DNA from 3 places in the Rhizobium sp. 11_C7_N12_5 genome. Region 3 is predicted to be linked to each of the others. Evidence: predicted binding sites of a transcription regulator. Region 3 holds the regulator's gene; each other region holds the start of a gene.
What was found. Region 3 encodes LexA, which represses DNA repair genes until DNA is damaged. Its sites were predicted from a motif close to TGTTCNNNNTGTGTTCNG; they were not measured.
Positions count from the first base shown of each region.

Region 1: the regulator LexA is predicted to act here: its motif matches at 3,745-3,762, upstream of AB8B29_RS33830 (dehydrogenase).
Region 2: the regulator LexA is predicted to act here: its motif matches at 1,483-1,500, upstream of AB8B29_RS16740 (metallopeptidase family protein).

Region 1 is NZ_JBPWPY010000003.1:933,341-942,971, forward strand. It holds gene AB8B29_RS33805 (Y-family DNA polymerase) at 1-331, opposite strand, end outside; gene AB8B29_RS33810 (ImuA family protein) at 246-1,007, opposite strand; gene AB8B29_RS33815 (SOS response-associated peptidase) at 1,247-1,918, shown strand; gene dinB (DNA polymerase IV) at 2,005-3,099, shown strand; gene AB8B29_RS33825 (thermonuclease family protein) at 3,277-3,705, opposite strand; gene AB8B29_RS33830 (dehydrogenase) at 3,969-4,172, shown strand; gene AB8B29_RS33835 (hypothetical protein) at 4,245-4,724, shown strand; gene AB8B29_RS33840 (hypothetical protein) at 4,959-5,477, shown strand; gene AB8B29_RS33845 (restriction endonuclease) at 6,121-6,861, shown strand; gene AB8B29_RS33850 (hypothetical protein) at 6,895-7,197, shown strand; gene AB8B29_RS33855 (hypothetical protein) at 7,344-9,631, shown strand, end outside.
Region 2 is NZ_JBPWPY010000001.1:3,415,188-3,424,818, forward strand. It holds gene AB8B29_RS16730 (Y-family DNA polymerase) at 1-472, opposite strand, end outside; gene AB8B29_RS16735 (hypothetical protein) at 513-1,460, opposite strand; gene AB8B29_RS16740 (metallopeptidase family protein) at 1,624-2,061, shown strand; gene AB8B29_RS16745 (DUF1737 domain-containing protein) at 2,115-2,321, opposite strand; gene AB8B29_RS16750 (HpcH/HpaI aldolase/citrate lyase family protein) at 2,350-3,270, opposite strand; gene AB8B29_RS16755 (hypothetical protein) at 3,382-3,612, shown strand; gene leuD (3-isopropylmalate dehydratase small subunit) at 3,807-4,415, shown strand; gene AB8B29_RS16765 (sugar phosphate isomerase/epimerase family protein) at 4,688-5,506, shown strand; gene AB8B29_RS16770 (DUF4291 domain-containing protein) at 5,590-6,192, opposite strand; gene leuB (3-isopropylmalate dehydrogenase) at 6,362-7,474, shown strand; gene lpxE (lipid A 1-phosphatase LpxE) at 7,649-8,404, shown strand; gene AB8B29_RS16785 (ArsR/SmtB family transcription factor) at 8,627-8,917, shown strand; gene AB8B29_RS16790 (SDR family NAD(P)-dependent oxidoreductase) at 9,069-9,631, shown strand, end outside.
Region 3 is NZ_JBPWPY010000001.1:1,336,225-1,345,855, reverse strand. It holds gene AB8B29_RS06725 (pyruvate dehydrogenase complex E1 component subunit beta) at 1-171, opposite strand, end outside; gene pdhA (pyruvate dehydrogenase (acetyl-transferring) E1 component subunit alpha) at 189-1,232, opposite strand; gene AB8B29_RS06715 (FtsB family cell division protein) at 1,390-1,701, opposite strand; gene eno (phosphopyruvate hydratase) at 1,932-3,206, opposite strand; gene kdsA (3-deoxy-8-phosphooctulonate synthase) at 3,356-4,195, opposite strand; gene AB8B29_RS06700 (VOC family protein) at 4,192-5,079, opposite strand; gene lexA (transcriptional repressor LexA) at 5,503-6,225, shown strand; gene AB8B29_RS06690 (ComEC/Rec2 family competence protein) at 6,206-8,665, opposite strand; gene gltA (citrate synthase) at 8,946-9,631, shown strand, end outside.

The sequences.
Region 1 (9,631 bases), on a different contig from region 3:
TCACCAGCCCATCAGGCGGATCGGCGGCGACGATCGGCGCATAGCGCTGCAAGGCCCAGAGCGCCAGGCGGTCGAGTGCCTCGGCGTCGGCGGCCGGATCCGCATCCATGACGACGAGGTCCGCGACGAGTGCCTGCGCCTTGGTCGCCGGCATGCCAATGCGCAAGCCGGCTGCCATCGCAGCCGCGTTCGCCGCCAGAACGACGCGCCGGCGCTGCTCGCGGCCGATCAGGACGAGCGGCGTCTCAGGCGGAGGTGCTGCGTCGCCCAGTTTCCGTCTGAGGCGATCCGTGGACCAGCTCGGAAGGAAGAGCGATACGACCCTTGGCATCGGGGGCCTCCACTTCAAAATCGGCACTGTCTCCGGCGCGACATCGGATGAGCTCGAGCAACCAGCGGGCACGACCAACGCCTGGGACGGGCAAGGGGGAGGATGGCAAGACAGAAACCCGCCAGCGGGTGACGGAGGCCGTCGGCTGGCCGAAATCGGAGGCCTCGGTCTGTCGGCGCCAGCGGCGGATGGCAATGCCGATGGTGCCGGAACGTTCGGCCGCGAGCTGCAGCCGGCGCGAGGCGGTCATCGACAGCCGCGCCAGCTCACCGACGACGACACCGAGGCCACCGTGTCGGAGGCCCTCTTCCATGCAGGAGAGCAATGATTTCTCGTCACCGGCCTCGACATAGATAACGCGTCCGGGCAGCAGCCCCACCTGGGCCAGCGCCGGCGCGAACAGGTCCGGCCGTGTCACGCACCAGAGCACCTGGCCCTTCGAGCGGGCGGCAATTGCCGCGGCGAACAGGGCTGCTGCCGCGCCGTCGATGGCGCCGTTGCCACCGCCGGCGACTTCATGCAGGGCTGCGAGCGCCAGCCCTCCTCCCGGAAGCCGGCTGTCGATATCCGTCACACCGAATGGCAAAACCTCTCGCACACGGCCGCTTGGACCTTCGAGCCGCTGGATGCGGTCTCGAAGCTCGGCGACGACGGAACTGACGGCAGGTTCGGGCATTTTGGACAGATAGGCTCCTCAGGGGTTTGCAATATGGCGCTTGGCTGATATGTTCTCTATTTGTTCCTTATCGGGTCATGAGTCAATCGGGAGAGTAAAAGAGGCGGCGGCGTCAGTGATCGGGGAACGGGCAAGGTCGGAGTCTTCGCACAGATCGACGGAGAATTCCGAAGGCGACGACACACCCATCCCGAAGCTGGTATGAATAGGCTGGGATGGAGAGGCAGGAGGATTGGGGCGTGTGTAATCTGTACAATGTCACGACGACACGCGACGCCGTGATGCAGTTCACCAAGGCGTTCAGCGACAAGGCCGGTTGGAACGAACCCTCGCTCGACGTCTATCCTGGCTACCAGGCGCCGATTGTCCGCGTCGGAGACGACGGGCAACGCGAGATCGCGCGTGTCACCTGGGGCATGCCATCCCCGCCAGCCTATGTGAAGAATTACGATCCGGGCGTCACCAATATCCGCAATGTCGGCTCGCCGCACTGGCGCCGCTGGCTTGGGCCGACAAGCCGCTGCGTTGTGCCGTTCACCTCCTTTGCGGAGCCGGATCCCGCGAGCAAGGTTCCCGGCGGCAGGATCCCGAATGCCTGGTTTGCCGGTAACGAGGACCGACCGTTGATGTTTTTCGCGGGCTTCTGGACGCCATGGAAGGGTATTCGGAAGGTCAGGGATGGCGAGCGTGAATATGAGCTGTTCGGGTTTCTGACGACATCGCCGAACGAGATCGTCGCTCCGATACATTTCAAGGCCATGCCGGCGATCCTGACGACGCCGGAAGAAGTCGACCTCTGGCTCACGGGATCCTGGGACGAGGTCAAGCACCTGCAGCGTCCCCTTCCCGACAACATGCTTGTTATCGTCGAACCGCCGGCTCCATCTCCGGAAGAAGGACTGCTGTTGTGACATACAGTTCGGTTCAAAGGCCGTCCTACAAAACTGCCGCGCAGGATGTCAGGCGGCCCCGGCCGTCGGCAGGGTGAGCAATCGCCATGGACACCTTCGGCACACCGCGCAAGATTCTGCATGTCGACATGGATGCGTTCTATGCCTCCGTTGAACAACGGGACAATCCCGAGCTTCGTGGGCGGCCGCTTGCCGTCGGCCATGGCGAGGCGCGCGGCGTGGTCGCGGCAGCCAGCTATGAGGCGCGGAAGTTTGGGGTGCACTCGGCCATGCCATCGGTGACAGCCAAGCGAAAATGCCCAGAGTTGATCTTCGTCAAGCCGCGCTTTGATGCCTATCGCGCAGTATCGCAGCAGATCCACGCCATCTTCGCTGAATACACGCCGCTGATTGAACCGCTATCCCTGGATGAAGCCTATCTTGATGTCACCGAGAACCTGAAGGGCATCGAGATCGCGACCGAGGTCGCCGAACAGATCCGCGCCAGGATCAAGGCCGAGACCGGACTAACGGCGTCGGCCGGCGTTTCCTACAACAAGTTTCTCGCGAAGATGGCATCGGATCAGCGCAAGCCCGACGGGCTCTTCGTCATCACCCCGAAGAACGGATCGGCCTTCGTCGAGGCGCTGCCAGTCAAGAAATTCCATGGCGTCGGGCCAGCGACAGCGGAGAAGATGCTAAGATTGGGGATCGAGACCGGTGCCGATCTCAAGGCCCGCGACCTTGCCTTCCTGCAGCAGCATTTTGGCAAATCCGGACCGTATTTCTACTGGATCGCCCGCGGTGTCGACGAGCGCGAAGTCGACCCCGACCGCATCCGCAAATCGATCGGCGCCGAAGATACATTTGTCGAGGATATCGATGATCTCGAACGCGCGACGGCGGAACTGAGGCCGCTTGCCGAGAAGGTTTGGCGCTACTGCGATGCGCAGGGCATCAGCGGCAAGACAGTGACCGTGAAAATCAAATATTCGGACTTCACCCAGGCGACGCGCAGTCGAACCGGGACCGTGCCGTTCACGAATATCGCTGATGTGTTCGAAGCTGCGTCAGGACTTCTAACAACCGTCTATCCCTTCAAACGGTCCGTGCGCTTGCTGGGTGTGACGCTATCCTCGCTGACCAATGATCAAACTGGCGACGCGACCCAGGGGCAGCCGCAACTCGACCTCGATCTGTAGCTGGGACAAGGCGCCGAATGAAAAATGCCGCCGCCGGAGGGGAGCCGAACCACGCCCTTATCATAGAGCGGCTTAGCCAGGACGCGGATCTGCGATCGGTCGGTCTCCGATAGACTATACTGGGCACTTGATTGGCACCGAAAAGCCTATGCTATTCGCTCAACATCCTCGCTAAGGCTATTCTGGACACCAAGGGCGGCGGTGGCCATCCCAACGACGAGCCACACCCTCATCAACGAGTTCAGATCCGATTGAACGATCATCGCGCATGATCAAACGCAGTTTCCGGCCATATTGGTCCTCGTCGCGATCGGCCGACACGAGGTCAAAGCTGCCGGCATTCAATAAATCCTGAAGGCGAAAGGTCGCTGCTTCGCCGAGTTGCTGCTCGTAGGGGCAGCGGCCCGGGTGAGTTTCCGGCGCATCGATATCGGCGATGCGGATTTTAACGCCGTTCATCCAGAACGTGTCGCCGTCGACAACGCAGTTGACGCGTCTGTCCTCGCCGCAAATTGTGAACCTTGGAGCTGGTACGTCCACACCGGTCGCACGCGCCTGACCAACCACAGCTAAAACCGTCGCGATACCTATCAAAATTTGCCTCATCTGCCCTCTTTACCGACACGCTTGACTCTTTTTGGAAATGAGAACATTTATAGAACAAATGTCGGGAGCTGTCATGGACAGCAACGAAAAATACTTCGTCTGTCATATCGAAAATGCCTTGGAAATCTTTTGCCAGGCAAAATGCGCCAGGCATCAAATGCAGCGAACGTCGAGGAGAGATCGCCGAACTCCTGATCGCCTGACACCTGACGACAATTTGACAATGAGAACCGCCGCGCTCCGGCGGAATGGAGACGTGCGTCGTGAATGCTGAATCTGCCGTACCCGAAGAACTGGAACCCGATCCGATCGAGGCGATCATCGCCGCGCATGACGGCGACGCGAGGGCGGCCGTCGCTGACCTCGTGCAGCGCATCCAGCACCTCCGCCGTCAGCTTTCGCTTGCCTCTGCCGTGATGAGCAAGGGCATGACGCGAGGTTGGCAACCGAGCATGGATCAGACCTGAAGGAAGCAAACGATGGGAAATGTAATCCCTTTCAGTGGGAAACCCGCAGCAGCACCGTCTCCGAAAAACGGCATGCTGACGATCAGCCAGAGCGATGCAAAGGCATTCGACGATTTTATTCGCTTCGCTGAGCGGCATTGTTACGATGAGATCGGCGTCGACAAGGTAGCTAAGTCGAGAACCCTGCGCTTGCATCTTGAGCGTATGCGCATGCTGGTCGACACGTTGATCGATTATGCCAATGAGGAGATCGACTTCTACTGGATGGGGCCGGACGAAATGCAGCTCGAAGAAGCGGACCCGCTGCTGATATCTGAGATTAGCGGCAGGTCAGGGCTTCGTTTCCACCGGGTCAGCATCTACCAGCTTCCCGATGATATCTTGTTCGGCACGCTTCAGGTCGCCGTTGATGAGAAAGCTGGCGAAACCTGCGGGTTGGTGCGCATTCGCCAATGGCCGAGCGACCTCCTCAGCGGGCCTCGATGGACGCAAAACGAGGCAAATCTCGACGAGACGATTCAAGCGTTCGTTGACGCGGCTCAAGTGGACTGATGGGTATGAGATTAAGCTCATAGACGCCTGAGAAGCCACCATTCCATTGCTCGTTTGCTGAAATCAACCGCGCTTTTAACGAGCATGAAAGGATCGGAAAAGCCGGTATATGGAACAAGGCGTGTCCGGAACTCTTGCGAAAGAAGCGGGCAAGAAGGTACAAAGTGGTTCGGAAGCGCTGCTAAGCAAGCCCGCTGCCTGAACGTTGGCGCGCAGATTTTTGGGTAGAAGCAGATGACATTTCGTAGGGCCAGTCTATTTGTCTTTTATTCGTTTGCGATGACGCTCGTATGTTCACAGGCGCCTGCGCAATCCGCGATCGAGCATCACGCTTGGCAGGATAAGCGAAAGTTTTCACCCTACAGCCGGACTGCACAAGCCATAACGGGCAGCATCAAGCTCTCGGGCAATGCGGTTTTCGCGAGTGAAGGCAGCAAAATGACAATCGAATTCGGCAATGGCAAAAGGGCTCAGTTGACTTCAGTAGGCGCATCGTGGAGGCAATGGGATTTTGCACCCGAGCAAAAGACGACCGCCGAAGTTTTCAAAATCGCTAAGGATCCGGACATACTGTTAAACGGCAATACTTTATGCGGAAATCCGAAGACTAAACCCGCCAGATATATCGTCTTTTTCGAACAGTCATCGCTTGGCGATCAATTGCTTGGCGTTGCCGTTTTTGAATCCGCCAAACCGCCGCACGATATCAACAGCGTTGGTCTCTGCGGCACTTTCAACTATTCGATTGACTAATTCCGGCTGGAAACGGAAATAACGTCGACCCTTCGGTGAGGTGCTTCACTATGACCGCTGCGCTGCGACATCTCTTCGATATGATCTTGCCAAATAATAAATTCCCGTCTTACTGCCGCCGATGAGAGCCGCCATACAACGACATCTGCTAGTCTATCGATTGGCACTCGTGGGTTTGCCGTCCCTAGGCCTGTATTTCTATCCTGATGTCTTCACGATTATACCGTTTATGCTCCTGCCGGCCATTCTGGGAGCCTTCCTTAGCCTGTCTCGGGAAAAGCATAAAAACAATACCAAGGCGAAAAGCGCAATAGACTGGTACGACGGCGTTGTTTGGATATGGAACGGTTGTCAAAAAGAGACACGGTGAAATCTCTTGGATTTTCGCTGAGCGACATGACGCCCGAAGTTGGTTCTACGCCTGGATGGGACCGGATCGGACGACTTGCAAATTCCTATTTTGATCTGGCACATCGACAACGAAGATTTGATCTGCATCCAGGGACGCGCCTTCGATGAAAAATCCTGGCCTAGTACTTATGAAAAGGAGCCCTGGTTTAAACAGCAAAACATTCGCCCCTAGGGGTTGCAAAATAACAATGACGGATCCACCATTGCGTCTATAGCAATCGGTGAACGCATAATGATCTCTAAAGATAAGTACATCGAAATCCTTGCCGCCGCCCTTCAGCGCATAACAATACCGGGCGCTGACGTGCAATGGAACGTGAAACTGGGAAATCGGCAGTTCGACGTGCTCGCCACGGTGACCGCCGGAATGCATTCCATCCTCATCGGATACGAGATCAAAGACAAGTCGCGTCCGATTTCCGTCGACGCGATCGATGCTTTCGTGACCAAAACCAGAGACGCCGGTGTGAACAAGGCTGTCTTCGTGAGCACCTCCGGCTTTCAGAGCGGGGCCATCGCCGCAGCCAAAGACCATAACATCGATCTATTTGGCATAGAGCTGATGCCGACTGGCTTGCCGGGGATCGATCAAAGTTCAACCTACCTCGTAGTAAGCAGTCCGGGAGCGCCAACCTTCGATGGGCTGGAGGTATCGGTGGCTAATGAGAATGCGCGGACCAACTGTGTCGAAAGCATAAGTGTCGCTTACAAGGACGGCAGCAACATCCAACTCCCGGATGAACAGACGCAAATGACCTATTATGTCGAGCGGAGCAAATTCCAGTCGGGACGATCGCTTGGTGATGTCATCAACGCGACAGCATCCGAACTCGTACCACTCGACCAGACCAGAGAGGAAACCATTGTTGTCGACGAACTGCTCACTCCTCCTGACGAGTATTTCATAAAGAGGGGAACGGCGAAGGAAATCCGGCTCTCTATAAAGGGAATAACCGCAAAAATACTCTCGTAAAACGCGCAATTCGAACTCACCAGCATGAGTACAATGGTGCGATATACCAATCTCGCTTCTGGAGTTTCCACCGAAGTGCCAGCCAAATCGTTGCCAGTCGGCGAAACAAGTTTTACGCAGGGAGAATTCTACTTCTTGTACGAACCGCTGAGATACTTTTATTGCGATCGCGTGGATGGCGACACCGCGCATATCTATCTCGTAGAGAGCTTCCAATCAGGACAGCTCGTCCAGGGATTGTTCACCCAATCGAACAGCTACAGCCCTTTTTATATGGAATTGAGAGACCGCAAGACCAAAGAGCGGCTTACCGATCGCCTTCGCAAGCTTAGATGATGACTTAGCTATATAAAATCGGCGGAGCGCAGATAGACTTTGTTATCGCCGGCCAACAGGCAGATCTTATGCGACGAGTTCTATCCGAAAATCAGCATAGGCGGCGAACAAAAAACATTGCCATAACCTCACTAGGTGAGTCGTAGATGATCGCTCTCGAACAGGCCCATTCCGATAACTTAAGAGCCGGGCTTTTGAAGTTAGACCATTCAGGTCCAACCGGTTTTGAAGGGCTCGTGGCCGTTTTGCTGACGAATTTGCTTGGTCAACCTTTTCGGCTAGCGAGGGCTGGAAGTCAACGCGGCCGCGACGGCGATTCCGCGTTTGACGCAGGAGAAACCTATTTCGAAGCGAAACGCTATGAAAACGCAGTGCCTCCCAACGAGGTAAAAAGCAAGCTCATTGACCTGATGAACGATGATACGGGCCAGCTGGATCTATGGGTTCTAGGCGCCACAACGGAAATCGGCGCCCAAACAGCACGTGACGTGAGAGCTGCTGGATCCAAGATCGGGATCTCCGTAGTCATCCTGGATTGGTCGAATACGAGTTTTGGTTCTCTGATAACGGCAATCGCCGCTACTGCGGAAAGGGCGAAGGAATTCATCTCCGAGAACCTAAAGACAGAAGATCAGCACCTCGCAGGCCCCGCATCAACGGCTATCGACTATTTCGCGTCCCACAGTGAACTGGACCAACTTAGAACCGCTTTGCTGAGCGAACTGTCGTCTGGCACAAGCGGCTTGCAGCATGTCAAACGGCAGAACGAAGACTGGATGAGACGGAGAATGGGCAGCAAACGGTTGGCCCGTGCCGCGTTTGGCCAACAACTAGCCCCGCTGGCCGACGCTGGGACATTGTCGTTCGCTCGAGCCGACGAGGTTATTCTTAGAGATGCTTTCGCCGGTCCTCCCCGTGACGAACTCTTCATAGTCGCCGGACGCGAGGGTGTCGGCAAATCCTGGCTCGTGGCACGAGCGTGGTTGCAAAGTAATCCGCGTCCGCTTTTGGTGATTTGCCAAGCCGCGGAGCTTCTAGCAAACGGCGGGGACTTCGATCGGTTCCTAGTAGAGAAACTGATTGCGCAAACAGGTGAGCAACCGGCCGAAGACGTCGTCAAAAGATGGCAGAGACGCGTGCGGGGATGGCGGGAGAACTCTCAACCCGGACATGTCCGTCTCGCGTTTGTTATTGATGGACTAAACGAAACCGGCGCCGCTGAATGGGGGGCACTCATCGATCAAGCGGCGCACGTACTTTCAGAAATCGGGGGAACCCTGATAGTTACCACCAGAACCGATCACTGGAGAGATGTATCGAGTGCGGTGCTGACACCAGCCCGCATGATCGAGTTAGACGCTTGGTCACAAGACGAAGTAAGTTCAATCTTGAGAAGCCGCAGCATCGAGATCGCTGGCTTAGATTCCGATCTCTTAAGGTCGCTGCGAAACCCCCGGATACTCGGTATCGCGATAGACCTGCTGGAGGCAAACGAGATCCAGCTGATGGGCGAGCTCAGCGTAGGTCGTCTAATGTTCGAGCATGCACGGAAGGCTGCTAGTAATGGTGCAGCTCTGCTCTCGCCACCGCAATTTGCAGTCTTGCTCGCGAAACTCGGGCGCACTTACCTCGACCGAAGGCAGAGCCAACAAACGGACGATCTTCTGCTGTTCGACGCTAACGCCGATAGAGACCTCGCCTCGGTTGCCTCAAGCCAGTTCTTCATCGCAGCCCCGGGAAACTCGGATCTCTACGCGATTCGACCCGACGGCCTCATTCTCTCACTAGCCCTGTGGCTAAATGAAACCCTAGAACGCGAGCGCAGGAACAGCCGAAAGCCGATAGATGAACTGGACCGGATCATTGAGCCAATCAGCGCTCTGGATGAAACGGGATCCACTGTGATGCTCGCGGCGCAAGTCGCGTGCCTAGACTCCCGGACCCATCGAGACGTCCAATCAGCGCTCGTTGAGCGTTTCACGGGGCTTCAAAACGTCCCTCAGAATGCAGAGCAGGTTTTCTCCGCGCTGGCTAGGAGCGCTCCAGAAGCATTCCTGGCTGCGGCGGAACATGCGTACACAGCACCGGTCAATCCTCGCAACGTTGACTGGCTCATCAATGCACTCATTGTGCAACGCCAGGACGCGAAGGTCTGGTCTAGTATCTCGAAATGGGCGCAACGCTGGCTTCAGATCTATTCGCTCGCACCCGAGAGGATGATGTTTCGATCCACAAACCGGGACACCCCCGCCGAAGTGGGGAAAGAACGCACTCGCAGGACAAGCGAGATGGCTGCACGATTAAGGTCTATGACGGAATGCGAGAAAACCTTTGTTGCCGACCGATTAGTCGAATTCGATCGATACGAGTACGACCGATTGCATCACGCGACCTTCCTTCTTTTGGCGGGAAAGCCGCTTACCGAATTTGCTCC
Region 2 (9,631 bases), 2.1 Mb from region 3:
CCACCTGCTTCAACCCCAGCTTCTGCAGCGCGGCGATCGTCTCCTCGCCAAGCCGCAGCGAAGCCACCGGCAACGGCGCCAACGCCTCCTCCATGGCTTCTGGGGGAACGATGCGGCTTTCCTCGAAACGGGCGACCGCCCAGGACAGGCCTGGCGCCGAGGAAATGGCGCCGCGCACGTCGAGCCCCAGCCGGGAAATCCGGATCAATATATCCTCGAGCAGCGCCTCCTCACCGCCGAAGAGATGAGCGCAGCCTGTAATATCGAGAAACAGCCCATCCTTGCCGTCGATCGCCACCAGCGGCGTATAGCGATCGCACCAATCGGCGATCGCTTCCAGCAGCTTGCGATCCGCCGAGGGTTCCTCCTCGACGACATCGAGGGTAGGGCAGATTGCCCTCGCCTCGGCCACGCCCTGGCCCGGCTTCAGCCCGATCATCTCCGCCCGCTCGTTGAGCGCGGTCAGCCGCATGGTATTGTTCAGCTTGCCGGCGCAGACCAGCGGCGGCGTTTCAAGCCGGCCTGTCGAACGCCAGGACAGGCCCCAGCGCTTGCGGGCGATCCGGTCGGTGGGCAGATGCGGAAAGGTCAGCGCCAGAATGCGCTGCGTGTTCGCCGGGAAGGGCAGGGTGCTGAGCATCGGGGACAAGGGCAAAGCGGCGGTCATGGGCATTCCACTCCAGGGTTATGGAAAGAGGCGCCGGGTTGCGGCTCTTTTCCAAGGTCAGACGAAAGGCCGGATGACCGATGCTGCCGCCAAGCACCGATCCGTCCGGCAGGGGCCGCGCCTGCGCCGGCGCGGGTTCGACAGAGAAGCGGAAGAGGGCGCTGCTTGCCTCCTCCTCGCCTCCTTGCCGCAACAGAAACAAGGGCCGCTCCGCCGCCTTGGCCCTCAGCGCCAACCGCCGGCTTTCGGTCAGCCCGAAGCGGGCGGGATTGCCGCGCACCTCCAGGATGACGACCGCAAAGGCGGCGCTGGCAAGTGCTGCCTCCGCCAGCCAGAGCGCATCTTCCAGCTTGCGTGGCGAAGCCTGCAGGAATGCCGTCGGCTCCAGTCCGAAATCTCCGATACCGATGGCATAGGGCAGGCCCGCCTCCATCGTGGCGACCGTATCGCCGATCCACAGAACCGGGGATACGGCAGCAGTGCCGGCAGCTTGCGCATGAAGCCGCGCGGCAAGAGCAAGGGCGAAGCCGCTGGCCGCCCCCGCATCGCGCAGGCCCAGCGAGCGGACCTCGGTCAGACCATCAAGGGGAACACCGCCCTGCATCGCCGCATCGAGGTCGTCGACGCCGGTCGCAAGCAATGGCTGGGCAACACCTGCAAAACCGGGTCTCCCCTTCTCCGCCAGCGTTTCGCGCGCCGCCGCGGCCAGCGCCGGTATAGGCCTGCCTTCAAGTCGGGCAATAGTTTCACGCAGGGCAAAAAACGTTTCCCGCGCCACGGCGGCTTCGGCCATGACGTTATCTCCAGATCATTTATGTTCCTGTTATGTTCTTATGGATTCCAGAGGTCGGAAAAAGAGTCAACACCAATTTATAAGAAAATATTCCTTTGCCTTAATCCGCACTCGTAAAAGCGACGCAAAGGCTCTATATGACCAGCGAAGGAAGGAAGCATTCATGGCTCGCATTGACCAGAGCGAGGATTGGCGGGACCGCCACGCGCCCTCAATCAGCACATTCGAATCTCTGGCCATGGAGGCTTACAGCCACTTGCCGGACGAATTTCGCTCGCTCACCGGCAACCTCATCATCCTCATCGAGGATTTTCCCGATGACGATGTGTTCGAGGACATGGCGCTGGAAACGCCCTTCGACCTGCTCGGCCTTTTCGAGGGTCGCGGCATATCCGAGCGCTTCACCGCCCAGACCGGCGAGATGCCCAACAAGATCCGCCTCTATCGTCGGCCGATCATCGATTACTGGGCGGAAAACGAGGAAACCCTCGGCGACATCATCACCCATGTCCTGATCCACGAGATCGGCCATCATTTCGGCCTGAGCGACGAGGACATGGAGCGCATCGAGGAAAGCGCGGAAGAAGCGACGGATCGATGACATCAGACCCCGACCGCAGGACGGTCAGGGGAAGGGCACGAGGTACCCGGTACTTACTGCTCGGAAAGCTTCATCTCAGGATCGTAATCCTTTCCCGCGACTTCCTTGACGACACCCTGGCCGCACTGCATCTGGCCGGTCGCCGCATTGAAGGCGTAGGTCGGCGAGCCCGACAGTTCCCAGCCTTTGTTCAGCGCCGCTGATACCTTGTGGCAAAAGGAAGCGTCGTCGGGCCCGGTGAGGAAGCGGTAGAGTTTCATCAAAGCGTCTTTCGTAGGATATCAGCCCTCACCCTGAGCGTGTCGAAGGGTGATGGCGTGCTGCGATCAGGCGAGCTTTATGAACCAGTCTCTCTGCCTGGACAAGATGCAGCCGCTCCACCATCCGCCCGCCGAGGTTCACGACATTGAGATCAGCAGCGTTCGGCGCGGCAAAGGCGCCGATGATGGCCTCAGCCTCGGCAATGGCTGTTGCATCCGGACCGAAATGCCGGTTGGCGGCTTCGATCTGGCTCGGATGGATCAGCATCTTGCCGAAAAAGCCCATGGCGGCGCCCTGGCCGCATTCGGCGTCGAACGCCTCCATATCCTTGAAATCGTTGAAAACGCTGTCAAGGGCCTCAAGCCCGTAGGCGCTCACGGCCAGCACCACCTGCATCAGCCAGGGAACGAGATAGGCGCGGCCCGGCTGCGGCAACACGCCGGTTTCCTTCCTGAGGTCGTTGAGACCGACGACGAAGCAATCGAGCCTGCTGCCCGACGTGCGCCCGGCCTCGGCGATCGAAGCCGCATTCAGGATGCCGCGTGGCGTCTCGATCATCGCCCAGATGCGCAGGCTCTCCGACGCATCCGCCTCGGCCAGCCTGTCGCTGACATCAATCACGTCCTGCGGCTCGTCCACCTTGGGCAACAGCACCGCATCCGGCTCGAGCGCCAGAACCAGGTCCAGATCGTCGGCACCGAAATTGGAGGAAAGCGCATTGATGCGAATGACCCGCTCCTTGCCTGATAGCGGCGAGGCGGCGAAGAATCTCCGTAAATTATCCCGCGCCTCGGCCTTCTTCTCCGGCGAGACGGAATCTTCGAGATCGAAGATGACGGCATCGCAATCGAGGCTATCAAGCTTTTCCAGAGCGCGCCGGTTGATGGCGGGAACGCTCAACACCGAGCGGCGCAGGCGGGCGGGACGAGAGAAGGATGATTGGCTCATAGTGTCGTTTTGCCGCGCTTTTAATCGGCAGGCAAGCCAACAAAAAGCCATGCTCCTCTTGCAGATGGAAAGGAAGAGGACCACATTGCCGTAAGTAGAGAGGTCTCGACCATGCAGAATATCCGTTCCCTGTTCATTGCTCTTGCCGGTATCACCGTGTTTGCAGCCATGGCGCTGTTTACCGTTTCGCTCACGCTTGCCGTCGGCGGTATCCTGACCGTGCTCATGGCAGCCCGTGCGATTTCGCTCCGCATGAAGCCTGCGCCGGTGCGCGCCAAGACGAACAGCCAGCGCGAAATGCGCATCTGGAACGACGGTCGCGGCACGATTATCGATCTCTGAGGTCGGACACAGGGCAGGGGCAGCCTATTGCCCACTGTCGAATGCGCTCGCACCAATCCCAGGCATGTTCCTGAAGGCGGATTGCGACCAAAGCGCCGGTTTTAGAGCATCTCCAAGATTCTCCTTCATTTCGGGCCGGATTTGCTCTATTGGCAGGATAATTCGTGCTTAGACGAAAATGAAGGCAGGACCCCATGGACAAGTTCGTGAAGTTGACCGGTGTTGCAGCACCGCTCCCGGTCGTCAATGTCGACACCGACATGATCATCCCGAAGGATTATTTGAAGACCATCAAGCGCACCGGTCTCGGTACGGGGTTGTTCGCTGAAGCCCGCTACAACGAAGATGGTTCGCCGAATCCGGATTTCGTGCTGAACAAGCCGGCCTATCAGAATGCGAAGATCCTCATCGCCGGCGACAATTTCGGCTGCGGCTCCTCGCGCGAGCACGCTCCTTGGGCGCTGCTCGATTTCGGTATCCGCTGCGTCATCTCGACCAGCTTCGCCGACATCTTCTACAACAACTGTTTCAAGAACGGCATCCTGCCGATCAAGGTCAGCCAGGAAGACCTCGACAAGCTGATGGACGACGCTTCGCGCGGCTCCAACGCCATTCTGACGGTCGATCTGGAAAACCTCGAAATCACCGGCCCGGACGGCGGCTCGCTCAAGTTCGAACTCGATGAATTCAAGCGCCACTGCCTGCTGAACGGCCTCGACGATATCGGCCTGACGCTGGAAAAGGCATCTGCGATCGACAAGTTCGAAAAGTCGAACGCCGCCGCTCATCCCTGGGCCGCCTGATCGATTTCATCATTGTTTTGCACTTCGAAGCCGGGCCTTGCAGCCCGGCTTTTTTCATGCGGAGGCCCCCTCTCCCCGCAAGCGGGGAGAGGGGGCTGTCCCGCAATTACACGCTCAAGAACCGGGGAACGCAAATCTCGGAAAACGGATCGGGCACCATCTTTTCCACCCGCTGTAATATGATCGACAAGAAGGGGGTCCATATAAGCCTGCCGAGGCCGTTGCGGCCTCTCCTCCCGTCCTAATTCCTCTCCACGCAATGGAGCCTCTCCATGACTTCCCTCCCTATTGTCGGCGCCGCCATGACGCTCTCCGACGTCGAAACTCATCGCAACTGGCTGCTCGAAAAGCCGCGCGATCTGGAACTGCAGAGCTTCGTCGAAGCCGAAGTCCTGAACGGCGATTGGCAGCCGCTGGCCGAGCGCGCCCGCAAGCTGCTTGACGGCCATGAAGGCCGCCTCGGCATCCACGGCCCGTTCTGGGGTTTCGTCATCGCCTCGCAGGATCCGGACATCCGCGCCGTCGTTTCCAAGCGGCTGCTGCAGGCACTCGACGTCTGCGCCAATATCGGCGCCACGCAGATGGTCATCCATAGCCCCTATACGTCCTGGTCCTACAACAACCTCGACAACAACAAGGGCGAGCGCGAGAAGATCATCGAATATACGCATCTGACGCTCAAGGATGCGGTGAAGCGCGCCGAAGACATCGGGCTGACCATGGTCATCGAAAACATCGAGGACAAGGATCCCCATATCCGCGTCGGCCTCGCCGACAGCTTCAATTCGCCCGCCGTCGCCGTTTCGATCGATACCGGCCATGCCCATTACGCCCATGGCTACACCGGCGCGCCGCCGGTCGACTACTATGTCCACGCCGCCGGCAACCGCCTGCAGCACGTCCACCTGCAGGATGCCGATGGCTATGCCGATCGCCACTGGAGCCTCGGCGAAGGCAATATTCACTGGCGTGCCGTCTTTGCCGCCCTTGCCAAGCTTAACAATAACCCGCGCCTGATCATCGAGATCAAGGACAAGTCGAAGATCCCGGCATCGGCTGCCTATCTGGCCTCGCTCGGCTTGGCTGAGTAAACGGAACAGATGACATCGGTCTCTGGTCTTGCGCCGGAGGCCGGCTAGCTATGCGTCACACATCGCCGCAGCGGTCAGGTCCATCAATCGACCACTGCGCCAATCGCCAAGGCAATTGAACGCGGCAGCGGATATGGCTGCTCTTGCGGCAGATGCGTGTCCAGATAGGTCTGATCTCCTGCGTCAACCGCCTTCTTGAGGCGCAAAGCCTGCTCAGTGACATCAGTGATCTTCTTGATCCACTCTTCGGCATATAACGGTACGGTATCGCCGCTGAGACCGATCTGAAGCGACCGATGGGGCAAAGGTCGGAAAAAGATGTCTCGCTCCGGATCCCACTGAATCCGAACCATACTGACCTGAAGCTTTTCCTTCCAAGCCGTCTCGCTGACATAAAGCTCCGGGTCGAAGTGGCTCAGGCATGCCATCGACAAGGCCCGCTCGAAACCGGCGCGATCGATATCGATGGCCAGCACCCGCTTTTGGTTCTCATCCTTGAGACCCCAGCCGCAGCGATACATCATCCAGAGAAAAGACGGTTTGATCCAGGTCATTCGCGAGAAACTGAACGGCGCTGCAAAAGTGCCCTGCCGAAGCGCTATATCGGCGATCTGATCGCCATAAGCCTGATAAACCCGGATTGTAGTGTCAGTAAAAATTGCTCGTATTTGTTTATGCATGGCCATTTATAGATAGAAAGCCCTGACCGAACAAGCCGACGTCGAAAGATGCGATGGGCGACAGATGGCACCCCAAACTCCCGAAAACCGTACCGTTTCGCGCCCTTCCTCGCTTGAAAAGCCGCATTTGCAGGTCTAAGAACCCGCAACCTATTTCTTTCGCGGAGGCTTTCCCATGACAGTGCGCAATCTCTTCCTCCTGCCGGGTGACGGCATCGGCCCAGAAGCCATGGGCGAAGTCCGCAAGATCATCGCCTATATGAACGAGGCGAAGGATGCCGGTTTCGTCATCGACGAAGGCCTTGTCGGCGGCAGCGCCTATGATGCGCACGGTGCGGCGATCTCCGATGCCGATATGGCAAAGGCAATGGCCGCCGATGCCGTTCTCTTCGGCGCCGTCGGCGGTCCGAAGTGGGATGCGGTGCCTTACGAAGTGCGCCCGGAAGCCGGCCTGCTGCGCCTGCGCAAGGATCTCCAGCTTTTCGCCAACCTGCGCCCGGCCATCTGCTATCCGGCGCTGGCATCGGCCTCGTCGCTGAAGCCGGAACTGGTCGAGGGTCTCGACATCCTGATCGTGCGCGAACTCACCGGCGGCGTCTATTTCGGCGAACCGAAGGAGATCATCGATCTCGGCAACGGCCAGAAGCGCGGCATCGACACCCAGGTCTACGACACCTATGAAATCGAGCGCATCGCCGGCGTCGCCTTCGAACTGGCACGCACCCGCAACAATCGCGTCTGCTCGATGGAAAAGCGCAACGTCATGAAATCAGGCGTGCTCTGGAATCAGGTCGTTACCGCCACGCACAAGGAAAAATATGCCGACGTCCAGCTCGAGCACATGCTCGCCGATGCCGGCGGCATGCAACTCGTTCGCCAGCCGAAGCAGTTCGACGTCATCGTCACCGACAACCTCTTCGGTGACATGTTGTCCGACGTCGCCGCCATGCTGACCGGCTCGCTCGGCATGCTGCCTTCGGCCTCGCTCGGCGCTCCCGACGCCAAGACCGGCAAGCGCAAAGCGCTTTACGAGCCGGTACATGGTTCGGCGCCCGATATCGCCGGCAAAGGCATCGCCAACCCGATCGCCATGATCGCCTCCTTCGCCATGTGCCTGCGCTACTCCTTCGGCCTCGTGGCTGATGCCGATGCGCTGGAAAAGGCGATCGCCAACGTGCTCGACAGCGGCATCCGCACCGGCGACATCATGTCGGCAGGCAGCCGCCAGGTCGGCACCGCCGAGATGGGCGACGCCATCCTCGCCGAATTCAAGGCCCTGTCCGCATAAATCGCCTGATATATTTCACGTGAAACACGAAACCCCGCTCTGCTTGTGCAGTGCGGGGTTTTTCGTCGAGCCTCCGGGCAGCGCAGCTATGGCCGGCCACCTTAAAAATACTGTTACAAGAGCCTGCTAGGCTTGATCGCTGACTTGGTGGAAGTTCGACGACGGACGGTGGACATGCAGGCGATCTTGACGTCTCTCGACAGACGTTGGCGGCGAAGCGACGCACGGCTTGCGCCATCCCATTGGAAGATCTGTCTTTTCCTGACGGCCAATATCGTCCTTCTCTCCGCACTGCTGTTCGACTGGCCCGTCGGCGCAACCCTCAAGAACCTGTCGCCATCCATTCGCTTCTTCGGTGGAATGCTGACCGATTTCGGCGATTCCGGCTGGATCATCCTCATCAGCGCCTTCCTGTTCTTCGAAGGCTGGGCCGGCAGCAGGTTGCTTCACTCGCAACGCTGTCGCTGCCAGGCGCTGCGTATCTGCCAGATCGGCGGCTATCTGCTGACCACCATCGTGCTTTCGGGTCTCCTCGCCAATCTGCTGAAGCGCGCCATCGGCCGCGCCCGCCCGATGCATTTCGCGGATTGGGGGCCGTTCGGCTTCTCGCCGTTCAACGGCCGTGCCAGCTTCGAGAGCTTCCCGTCGGGCCATGCGACCACCATCGGCGCGCTGTTCGTGGCATTTGCCTTCCTCTTCCCACGCTATCGCTATATCTTCGCCGCATGTGCCCTCTGGCTGGCGATCACACGCGTCATGATCGGCGCGCATTATCCAAGCGACGTCATGGCCGGCCTGGCGCTCGGTGGATGGTTCTCCTTCATGACAGCGATCGTCTATTCCCGCTACGGCCTGCTCTTCCGCATCAACAATGCCGGTTGGCCGACACCGAGATGGCCACTGCTGAAGACCAGCAAGCCTTTGATCTGAAATCGATCTGCGGCTATTGCGCCGCCTGCGGCATCTCCGTCGAAACACCGGATCGGTCTCCGCACAGAACAGGCGGAACAGGGCACTCCCTTTCGCCTGAGCGCGCCTTCATGCCTGGCCGCATCCCAAAGGTTGCCAAGGTCATCAGGCATTCATATATCTGGGAGGACAGCCGCCGCGCAAAGCGGTCAACCCGATTTCGTTTCCACTGTGATGAAAACCATGGATGCCGGTCCGATACGTTTGAGCGAAAGGCAGCTGGGATTGATTTCCCGGGCGCTGGCCGAGCCGCGCCGCGTGCAGATCCTGAAGGAAATCGGCAAGCGAACCGAGCCCATGGCCTGCAGCGTCCTCAACCAGTGCCACACCGTCAGCGCCGCGACGATTTCGCACCATCTCAAGGAACTTGAAAACGCCGGTCTCATCGAGATCCGGCGTGAAGGCAAGTTCGCAAACCTTGTGTTGCGACGCGACATCCTGGCCGCCTACATGGCGGAGCTTTCCAGAATCTGACAATTTCGTCTGCGGTCGTCGGCGCCTGCCCTTGTATCAGTTAGATGATTATCTAAATATCAAACGGACGATGCCGATCGGTTTTCGGGTCGCATACGCCCAATAGTTCGACAATTGTAAAATCGTCTAACAATTCTCTACAGGAGCTAATATGAGCAAGCTGACAGGCAAGGTCGCGATCGTGACCGGAGCATCCAAGGGCATCGGCGCAGGCATCGCAAAGGCGATGGGCGAGGAAGGCGCGGCCGTCGTGGTCAATTATGCCTCGAGCCGCGAAGGCGCCGACAAGGTGGTGGCAGAAATCACCGCCAAGGGCGGCAAGGCGCTCGCCGTCCACGGCGACGTATCAAAATCCGAAGACGTAAAGCGGCTCTTTGCAGAGGCTAAGCAGGCCTTTGGCGGCGTCGACATTCTCGTCAACAATGCCGGCGTCTACAAATTCGCGTCTCTGGAAGAGATCACCGAGGAGGAATTCCATCGTGAATTCAACATCAACGTCCTCGGCACGCTGCTGACGACGCAGGAAGCGGTGAAGTATTTTGGCCCGGAAGGCGGCAATGTCATCAACATCGCCTCGACCGCCGTCACCATGAACCTGCCGACCACCGCGGTCTATACGGCGACCAAGGCGGCCGTGACCTCGATCACCCAGATCCTTGCCAAGGAACTCGGCCCTCGCAACATCCGCGTCAACACCATCTCGCCCGGCGGCGT
Region 3 (9,631 bases):
GCCGATCGTGCCTTCGTCGACGGCTTCCACTTCCATGGTCGCCTTGTCGGTTTCGATTTCGGCAATGACGTCACCGGAAACGACCTTGTCGCCTTCCTTCTTGAGCCATTTCGAAAGGGTGCCCTCTTCCATCGTCGGAGAAAGGGCGGGCATAAGGATATCGATGGGCATGGATGTCCCTCCCCGATTTAGAGCAGAATGTCGGTGTAGAGCTCGGAGGCATCCGGCTCAGGATCGTTCTGGGCGAAATCGGCACTGTCGGCGACGATATCGCGAACATCCTTGTCGATACCCTTGAGATCGTCTTCCGTTGCCCAGCCCTTTTCGAGAAGGCGAACACGAACCTGTTCGATCGGATCATGTTCGGAGCGCATCTTCTGCACTTCGTCCTTGGAACGATACTTGGCCGGGTCCGACATGGAGTGACCACGATAACGATAGGTCAGCATTTCCAAGATGATCGGGCCCTTGCCGGAACGGCAGTGCTCGACAGCCTCGTCAGCCGCAGCCTTGACGGCGCGAACGTCCATGCCATCGACCTGGATGCCCGGGATGCCGAAGGACGCACCACGCTTGGAGAAATCGGCCTGCGCGGTGGCGCGCGCCGTCGACGTACCCATGGCGTAACGGTTGTTCTCGATCACGAAAATCACAGGCAGCTTCCAAAGCTGCGCCATGTTGAAGCTTTCGTAGACCTGGCCCTGGTTGGCGGCGCCATCGCCGAAATAGGCGACACTGACATTGTCATTGCCACGATACCAGTTGGCAAAACCGAGACCGGTGCCGAGCGAGACCTGCGCGCCGACGATGCCGTGGCCGCCGTAGAAATTCTTTTCCTTGGAGAACATGTGCATGGAGCCGCCCTTCCCTCGGGAATAGCCGCCCTGGCGCCCGGTAAGCTCGGCCATGACGCCCCGTGCTTCCATGCCGGTTGCCAGCATGTGCCCGTGGTCGCGATAACCGGTAATGACCTGGTCGCCGTCCTTCAAAGCCATCTGCATGCCGACGACGACAGCTTCCTGACCAATGTAAAGGTGACAGAAGCCGCCGATGAAGCCCATGCCGTAAAGCTGGCCGGCCTTCTCTTCAAAACGGCGGATCAGGAGCATCTCACGATAAGCCTTGAGCTCAGCATCACGGTCGAAATCCGCGATCGGACCGCCATTGGTGTCCTTGGCGGGCTTGGATACTGTCTTGCGGCTGGAAACGGACGCGGTTTTTCGCGGCGCCATTCAACCCTCCCTGTGTGAGTAGCCTCGTTTTATGGTGAGGCGTAACATAGGCAAGATTGTTCGCCACAGCAATGCTATAATTGCATGGCTCATATTCTTCGTAAGTTATTGTTATAACTACAAAAAGAATGATTAACCGAAATCCGGTTAATTATGGCTATTTGTTGAAAATGACGATCTCGTTCGCCTTGGAATAGGTCAACTGATAGCGCGCGTATTGGTCAAGCATATCCTTGTCCAGAGAGCCATCACTGAGCAGAGCGACCTCTTTTTCGAGGTGCTCGCGCTTCGCGACCAGATCGGCAAGTTCCTTGCTGCGGTCGAGCCGACGCCGCTCGAAAACCTCGGTCGCCTTCAGGCCGTAGTCGCCGTGCACACAGTGATAGCCGAAGTAGCTCACAAAAGCGACCGTGACGGCGGGAAGGACGAAACGGCCGAACCTTCTCTTCTTATGATATTTTGTCCACATACTCGCTCGAAACGCCCTGCCGTAGGCAATCTCAAACCTCAGACGATGCGACGGAAGCATTGCGGCTGCGGATAAGATCACGTCAAATCAAACACCTAGAGCAACTTTAGCCGTGAGAGATTAACCGTCCGTTGACTCTACCGCGCGCCCAACAAAAAACCGCGCCCGAGGGCGCGGTTCAAGATCAGCGAATATGAACAGCAAAACCCCACGGATCCTGCCGGTCAGGCTCAGCCACGAAGAATGGAGCGGCCGGCATACTTCGCCTGCGGGCCGAGACCTTCTTCGATGCGGATGAGCTGGTTGTACTTGGCAAGACGATCGGAGCGCGACAGCGAGCCGGTCTTGATCTGACCGCAGTTGGTGGCAACCGCGAGATCGGCGATGGTCGAGTCCTCGGTTTCACCGGAGCGGTGCGACATGACGGCCGTGTAGTTGGCCTTGTGCGCGGTTTCGACAGCGTCGAGCGTTTCCGTCAACGTGCCGATCTGGTTGACCTTGACGAGGATCGAGTTGGCGACGCCCATGCGGATGCCATCGCGCAGACGAGCGGAGTTGGTGACGAACAGGTCGTCGCCGACGAGCTGCGTCTTCTTGCCGATCAGGTCGGTGAGCGTCTTCCAGCCTTCCCAGTCGTCCTCGGCCATGCCGTCTTCGATCGAAACGATCGGGTAGTTGGCGGCGAGTTCAGCGAGATATTCGGCCATGGCGCCGGATTCCAGCGTGCGGCCTTCGCCTTCGAGCACGTACTTGCCGTCCTTGAAGAACTCGGTCGAAGCGCAATCAAGGCCAAGAGCGATTTCTTCGCCCGGCTTGTAGCCGGCTTTTTCGATCGACTTCATGATGAAGTCGAGAGCGGCAGGGGCGCTGGAGAGGCCAGGCGCAAAGCCACCTTCGTCACCGACGTTCGTGTTGTGGCCCTGGGAAGCCAGTTCCTTCTTGAGGACGTGGAATACTTCCGAGCCCATGCGCACGGCATCGCGGAAAGTGTCTGCGCCGAGCGGCAGGATCATGAATTCCTGGAAATCGATCGGATTGTCGGCATGGGCGCCGCCGTTGATGATGTTCATCATCGGAACCGGGAGCAGGCGAGCGTGAGCGCCGCCGACATAGCGATACAGCGGCAGGTTTGCACTCTGGGCAGCTGCCTTGGCGGCGGCGAGCGATACGCCGAGGATGGCATTGGCGCCGATGCGGGACTTGTTCGGCGTGCCGTCAAGCTCGATCATGATGTCGTCGATCTGGATCTGATTTTCAGCGTCCATGCCGCCGATCGCGTCGAATATCTCGGTATTGACGGCTTCGACAGCCTTCTCCACGCCCTTGCCATGATAGCGCTTGCCGCCGTCGCGAAGCTCGACGGCTTCATGCGCGCCGGTCGACGCACCCGACGGAACCGCCGCGCGGCCCATGCTGCCATCTTCGAGGTAGACATCGACTTCGACAGTCGGATTGCCACGGCTGTCGAGAATCTCGCGGGCGATAATGTCGGTGATTGCGGTCATGATAGCTTCCTGCTCGCTGGTTTATAAATCGATTGAAATGGTCTTAATCGAAGACGCGGAAATTACAATGCCGCTCCGCACCCCGATTTCGCACTCCTGCAGGCCCCGTAACGCAAATACATGTCAGCCTGTTGAATGCCTGATATTTCTCAAGCCTTGGCGATGGCGTCGAAGGCAAGCAGCTTCTCAAGAAGCCGCGGCATATCCTTCAGATAGACCATGTTCGGGCCGTCCGACGGCGCATTGTCCGGATCTTCATGCGTCTCGACGAAAACGCCGGCGACGCCAACGGCGACGGCGGCGCGCGCCAGCGTCTCGACGAATCGGCGATCGCCGCCCGTCGAACCGCCCTGCCCGCCGGGCTGCTGCACGGAATGGGTCGCATCGAAAATCACCGGCGCGCCCATCGCCGCCATGATCGGCAGCGAGCGCATGTCGGAGACCAGTGTATTGTAGCCGAAGGAGGCGCCGCGCTCGCACAGAAGAATGTTCGGGTTACCGCTGTCGTTCAGCTTGGCAAGCACGTTCTTCATGTCCCAGGGAGCCAGAAACTGTCCCTTCTTGACGTTGACGACGCGGCCGGTCTTGGCGGCGGCAACCAGCAGGTCTGTCTGGCGCGACAGGAAGGCCGGGATCTGCAGGATATCGACCGTCTTTGCGACGATAGCACACTGCTCTTCCGTGTGAATGTCGGTCAAGACCGGAAAACCGTATTCCTTTTTCAGATCGGCAAAGACTTCCATGGATTTTTCAAGGCCGATTCCGCGCTTGCCGGAGAGCGAAGTCCGGTTCGCCTTGTCATAGGAGGATTTGTAGACAAGGCCGATGCCAAGCTTGCCGCAGAGTTCCTTCAGGGCGCCAGCAACCATAAAAGCATGCTCGCGGCTTTCCATCTGACACGGACCAGCAATAAGCGACAGCTTGGCGGTGTTGGAAAACAGAACCTTGGAGGCTCCCTCGCCGACGATCACTTCAGAATTCGTGCTCATGCTATCTCCTCGAAGGCGAACAGGGCGCCCGGTCCGGGGGCCAGCCTTGTCAATATACGATTGTTCTTACGCGTGTAGGTGACGCCGTTAGCAGCGAAATGCGACGATGTCACGGAAAGATCGCGTGTTTTGAAAAGGATTGCGCGCGCCTGCAAGCCGGGATCGTCCGAGTGAACAGGCAAATCGTAAAACGCTTCCATGCCTGCCGGCGTCAGGAGCTCGATATCGGCATTGGCCGCCCTGATCGTCAGACCGAAAGAATGTTCCGATATCCAGGGTTCACCGACGATCGCTTCGAAGAAAGTGCGGAATGCGGCCGGGGTGGGTGTCGATATCGCCACCCGCGCAATGCCGGTGACGCCGTTTTCATGGCGCTCCAGCACGCTGCGATCGGCCGGCAGCGGATTGATGCGCTGGCAGCAGAAGGCCAGAAAATCCGGCGCACGCAGATCGGCGGCGAAAGCGAGACGAAAACCGGCGACGGTCTCCGTTCCATCCGGCATTTTCATGGGACGCGAGAAATCCAGCATGCGTCCCGCCGAGATGGCGCTTACCCGAAAGCGCTCGTCATCGGCGACAGCATCCTCCGAGCCGAACACCACGGCTGAAAAGCCGTCTTCACCGAGCCGGAAGCGGTAGGCCTGATCGCGCGCAACGAAGACATTCCCCGCGCCGACGCTCTCCTCACATTGCTCGGGGGATGCCACTGCCAGCGGTTCAAGATAGGTCTTGTCCGCAAAGAAGACACAGGCATTCTCGGTGCCGAACGGATGCCGGGCGTCGGGAGCGACGGTGAAACCGAGCTTGCCGAGCCGCTCGCGCGCCAAAGCGAGATTGACGGTCGGCAATACGAGATGATCCAGCGGATGCGGCGACAAAGTCATGATGTCTCCTATTTTCCTGCGCCCGCAGGTTTGCGCCCATCCATCCTCCAATTCAAGATGAAAGCAAGACGATAGAGGCGCAAGACACCGCATGTCCTGTCGAAGACGCCAGATCACGCGGCTGATTCTTTGATCGGTACCGGATTCGCATGTCGTGAAAATGGCTTTCATCCATGCGTCAGCTACTCAAGGTAGGCTGCATGCGCCCAATGAAGGACTAAACAGCATTTCCTTATGTTTTCCGATATGTTAGCGCGAATATAACCATATGAGACTTTTATCGGGTCCACCCAGTGATGTCGAATATTTAACTGTCCGTGCAAAGCTTTACCGAAATTTAAGTACTTGCGGAACACATATGGAACATATAGTGTCCGTTCTGGATTTGTTTCACGCTTTTCTCGATTCTGGGGTTCCAAGACGATGTTGACGCGCAAGCAGCAGGAACTGCTTCTCTTCATTCACGAACGGATGAAGGAGTCCGGCGTGCCACCATCTTTCGACGAGATGAAGGACGCGCTGGATCTTGCATCCAAATCCGGTATTCACCGTCTGATCACGGCTTTGGAGGAACGAGGGTTCATCCGCCGGCTACCGAACAGGGCCAGAGCGCTTGAGGTCATCAAGCTGCCGGATGCCTATAATCCAAGCCTGCAGCCGCGCCGCGGCTTTTCGCCGAGCGTCATCGAAGGCAGCCTCGGCAAACCCCAGCCAGTTGCGCCGCCTGCTCCGCCAAAAGTGGCGAACGACGACCAGAACAGTTCTGTTTCGGTACCGGTCATGGGCCGCATCGCCGCTGGCGTTCCGATCTCGGCCATCCAAAACAATACCCACGACATAACCGTCCCTGCCGACATGCTCGGCTCGGGCGAGCACTATGCGCTGGAAGTAAGAGGCGATTCAATGATCGATGCCGGCATTTTTGACGGCGATACGGTCATCATTCGCAATGCAACGACTGCCAATCCGGGCGATATCGTCGTCGCGCTCGTCGACGACGAGGAAGCGACGTTGAAGCGCTTCCGCCGCAAGGGGGCCTCCATCGCGCTCGAGGCAGCCAATCCCGCTTATGAAACCCGCATCTTCGGGCCGGATCGCGTCAAGGTGCAAGGCAAGCTCGTTGGCCTCATTCGCCGTTATCACTGACCGGTGATGCTCGGACGATCGGCGCGCCGAATGTGCCTGTGCGCCAATCGTATGTTCTGTGCCGAGCCCATGGGCGCTGTGGATTTTCGAACGCAGTTACCACATTTGGCTTGTCGGTGCTGAGGTCCATCTCAATGGACCCTGTCTGCCGCAATGTGGCGCCTGTGAAAAGCATGGCGCCGGAGCGGCAGCGATCCAGGCGTAGTCGTACGGGAGTGACGACGATATTGGCCGTATCGCAGGCCGGCGACAGGTAAGCTGCGTCCTCGATGGTGACCAGCATCGCGCCATTTTCAAGCATCGCGACGCACCATGCGCCCTTTTGGCAAGCAAAACTGCCCTGCATGGCCTGGTCGAGTGCTTCATCCATTGCCTTGCGAACTGCGCCCTGCTCTTCGACGCTCAATCGCCGGCGATGATCCGTCTTGCTGATCTGGGGAAGGCGGCTGTCAACAGGAAGGATAGTCGGAGGTTGATGCTCGCTCGCAACCAGCGCCCTCTGCCACTGTTCGAAAATGAAAGCCTGCGGTCTTTCGCGATTTGTTGCCAGTATGTCGTCCTGTCGCAAGGCAACCAGAACACCATCCTCGGAAATCATAAGATCCGGTTTGGGCACGCCAGAGCCGAATGCTGCCACGCCGAGGGAAGAAAGCAGCAACAGCAGGCCCACATGGCGCACGCTCGTTCGCAACATCGTCATGAGCAGAAAGCCTGTGATGAACGTCGGCATAAGCCAGGCGGGCTGGCGGCCGAAGGTAATATCGCCGCCCCATCCCGCCACCGTTTTGGCGATAGCGATGACCAACTCCAGTCCCTCGCCGGTGATTTGCCAAAAGGGCCCGTCGAGGCCAAATGGCATAAGCAACATGGCCGCCATGCCAAACGGCATGACGACGAAGGAGACGATCGGCATCGCAGCGAGATTGGCTGCAAGGCCGTATGTCGCCAACCGGTGAAAATGCTCGATCGAGAAGATCGCCGTCGACGCGCCGCCAATGAAGGAGGTCGACAATATGCTGCCGAAGAAGCGCGTAACGAACAGCAACGGGCTCAGGAGCCTGGAGCGCGAAAGAATATTTTCCCGATGCTGGCGCCGTTTCCAAAGCGTGTAGCCGGATACCAGCGCCAGCGTCGCGGCGTAGGACATCTGGAAGCTCGGTCCGAGCACCTGCGACGGCGACAGGCTGAGAATGACGATTGCCGAGAGCGCAACGTTGCGCAGACTGATCGACGGCCGGTCGAAGAGCACGGCAACCAGCATGATCGCCATCATGATAAAGGCGCGTTCGGCCGACACGCCAAAGCCGGAAATGAGATAGTAAGCCGTCAGGGTTACCAGCGCGCCGAAAGCGGCTATCTTCTTGGTCGGCCATGCCTGCGCCATGCCGGGAAACAGGCTGAACAGATAACGCAGGCCGATATAGAAGATACCGGCCGAAAGCGCCATGTTGAGGCCGGAAATGGCAATGATATGCGTGAGCCCGGCCATTCGCAGCGCTTCGGTCGTTTCGTCCGAAAGCGCGCGTCTCTCATCGGTGACAAGTGAGGCCGCGAAAGCGCCGGTGTCACCGGGCAAGGTCCTTCTAATCCTGTCGCCTATGCTGTTGCGCAGGCCGGCAAGCCAGATATCCGCCTTATCCAACACCGAATCCGCCGCAACATCACTGGCCGGTGACAGAAGGGTCGGCTTTCCAAAGGCAAAGCCGTTTGCACCGATGCCGTTGAAATAGGAACTGAACGCGAAATCGTTGAGATCAGGCAGAGCAGGTCCGGCCGGAGGCGTCAGTCGCGCCTTGCCCTGGATGCGGTCGCCGAGGTTGAACGGTTCTGCCTGTTTGCGCACGAAAATGGTGACGCGCTCCGGCGGTCTGCGAATGGCCGGCTTTTCTGTCTTGTCGACTTTGACGACGTATCGCCAACCTCCGTTATCGTAGGATTCTCGCCTTTCGATCCGACCTGTGACGGTCGTGGTCACAGCCGAGTCGAGCATGACGGTCGATGCCCGCCAGCTTTCCCACTGTGCCAGAGCCATGCCCAGACAAACCAGCATGCCGGCGAAGAGGACATGCCGAAGCACGCGGCCCGCTTCGCGCCTGAAAAGAAAGCTGCCAGCCAGGACCAGAAGCGCAGCAAGGACCGTCTGCGGCGGCGGATCGATATCGGCCTTGAACCAGAAGATCGCGCCGAGGCCCATATAGATCGGCGCAAACAGGATGGCACGACCATGCGCGGCCTCCTCTTCGATCAGGCGCCAAACAAAGGATCTGATGCGACTGACAGCCAGGTAGAAACGCGCGACCGGCGGCGCCTGATCCTGCGTCCGCTCCCGCTGCTCCGCTTTGGCACGAGAAACAAGGGGCGTGGCGGCATGGTGAGGCTCTGCAGGCCCAGGAAGATTCCTGCCATCCTCCTGCTGCTCCGGTGCCTCTAAATTAGGCATTCACTGCCTGCCTCACGCAAAACTACAGCTATGACGCGATTTTTGCCGTCACCATTCGGTGAATTCAACCAAAATCGGCACACCCACTGCCAAATTGCGCCATTTACCGGAACAGGGGGATCAAATGCCCTACTGCATTGCCCAAAAGTTGATACCGCAATGCACAATTCGGCATTAGGATAACTTGGCATTAGGCTCTGGATCATATAGCTAGTCGGTAGTCGCTTAACCTTTTGGCGCTTTTTATGGCGTCAATCCCGCCAAATCTTGGAGGATCAGCATGACGGAACAAAGCGCGAAACTAACTTGGGGTGAGAAGACGGTAGACCTGCCGGTCAAAACCGGGACCATCGGCCCGAGTGTCATTGATATTGGTGCCCTTTATAAGAACACCTCCACTTTCACTTACGATCCTGGCTTCACCTCGACCGCGTCGTGCGAGTCCAGCATCACCTATATTGATGGCGACGAAGGCGTTCTGCTGCATCGCGGCTATCCGATCGAACAGCTGGCCGAACACGGCGATTTCCTCGAAGTATGCTACCTGCTGCTCTACGGCGAACTGCCGACGGCCGCACAGAAGAAGGACTTCGACTATCGCGTCGTGCATCACACCATGGTGCATGAGCAGATGTCGCGCTTTTTCACCGGCTTCCGCCGCGACGCGCATCCGATGGCCGTCATGTGCGGCTGCGTCGGCGCTCTGTCAGCCTTCTACCACGACTCGACCGACATCACCGATCCGCATCAGCGCATGGTCGCGAGCCTGCGCATGATCGCCAAGATGCCGACGCTTGCCGCCATGGCCTACAAGTACCATATCGGCCAGCCCTTCGTTTATCCGAAGAACGATCTGGATTACGCATCGAACTTCCTGCGCATGTGCTTTGCCGTTCCCTGCGAAGAGTATGTCGTCAATCCGGTGCTGGCACGCGCCATGGACCGTATCTTCATCCTGCATGCCGA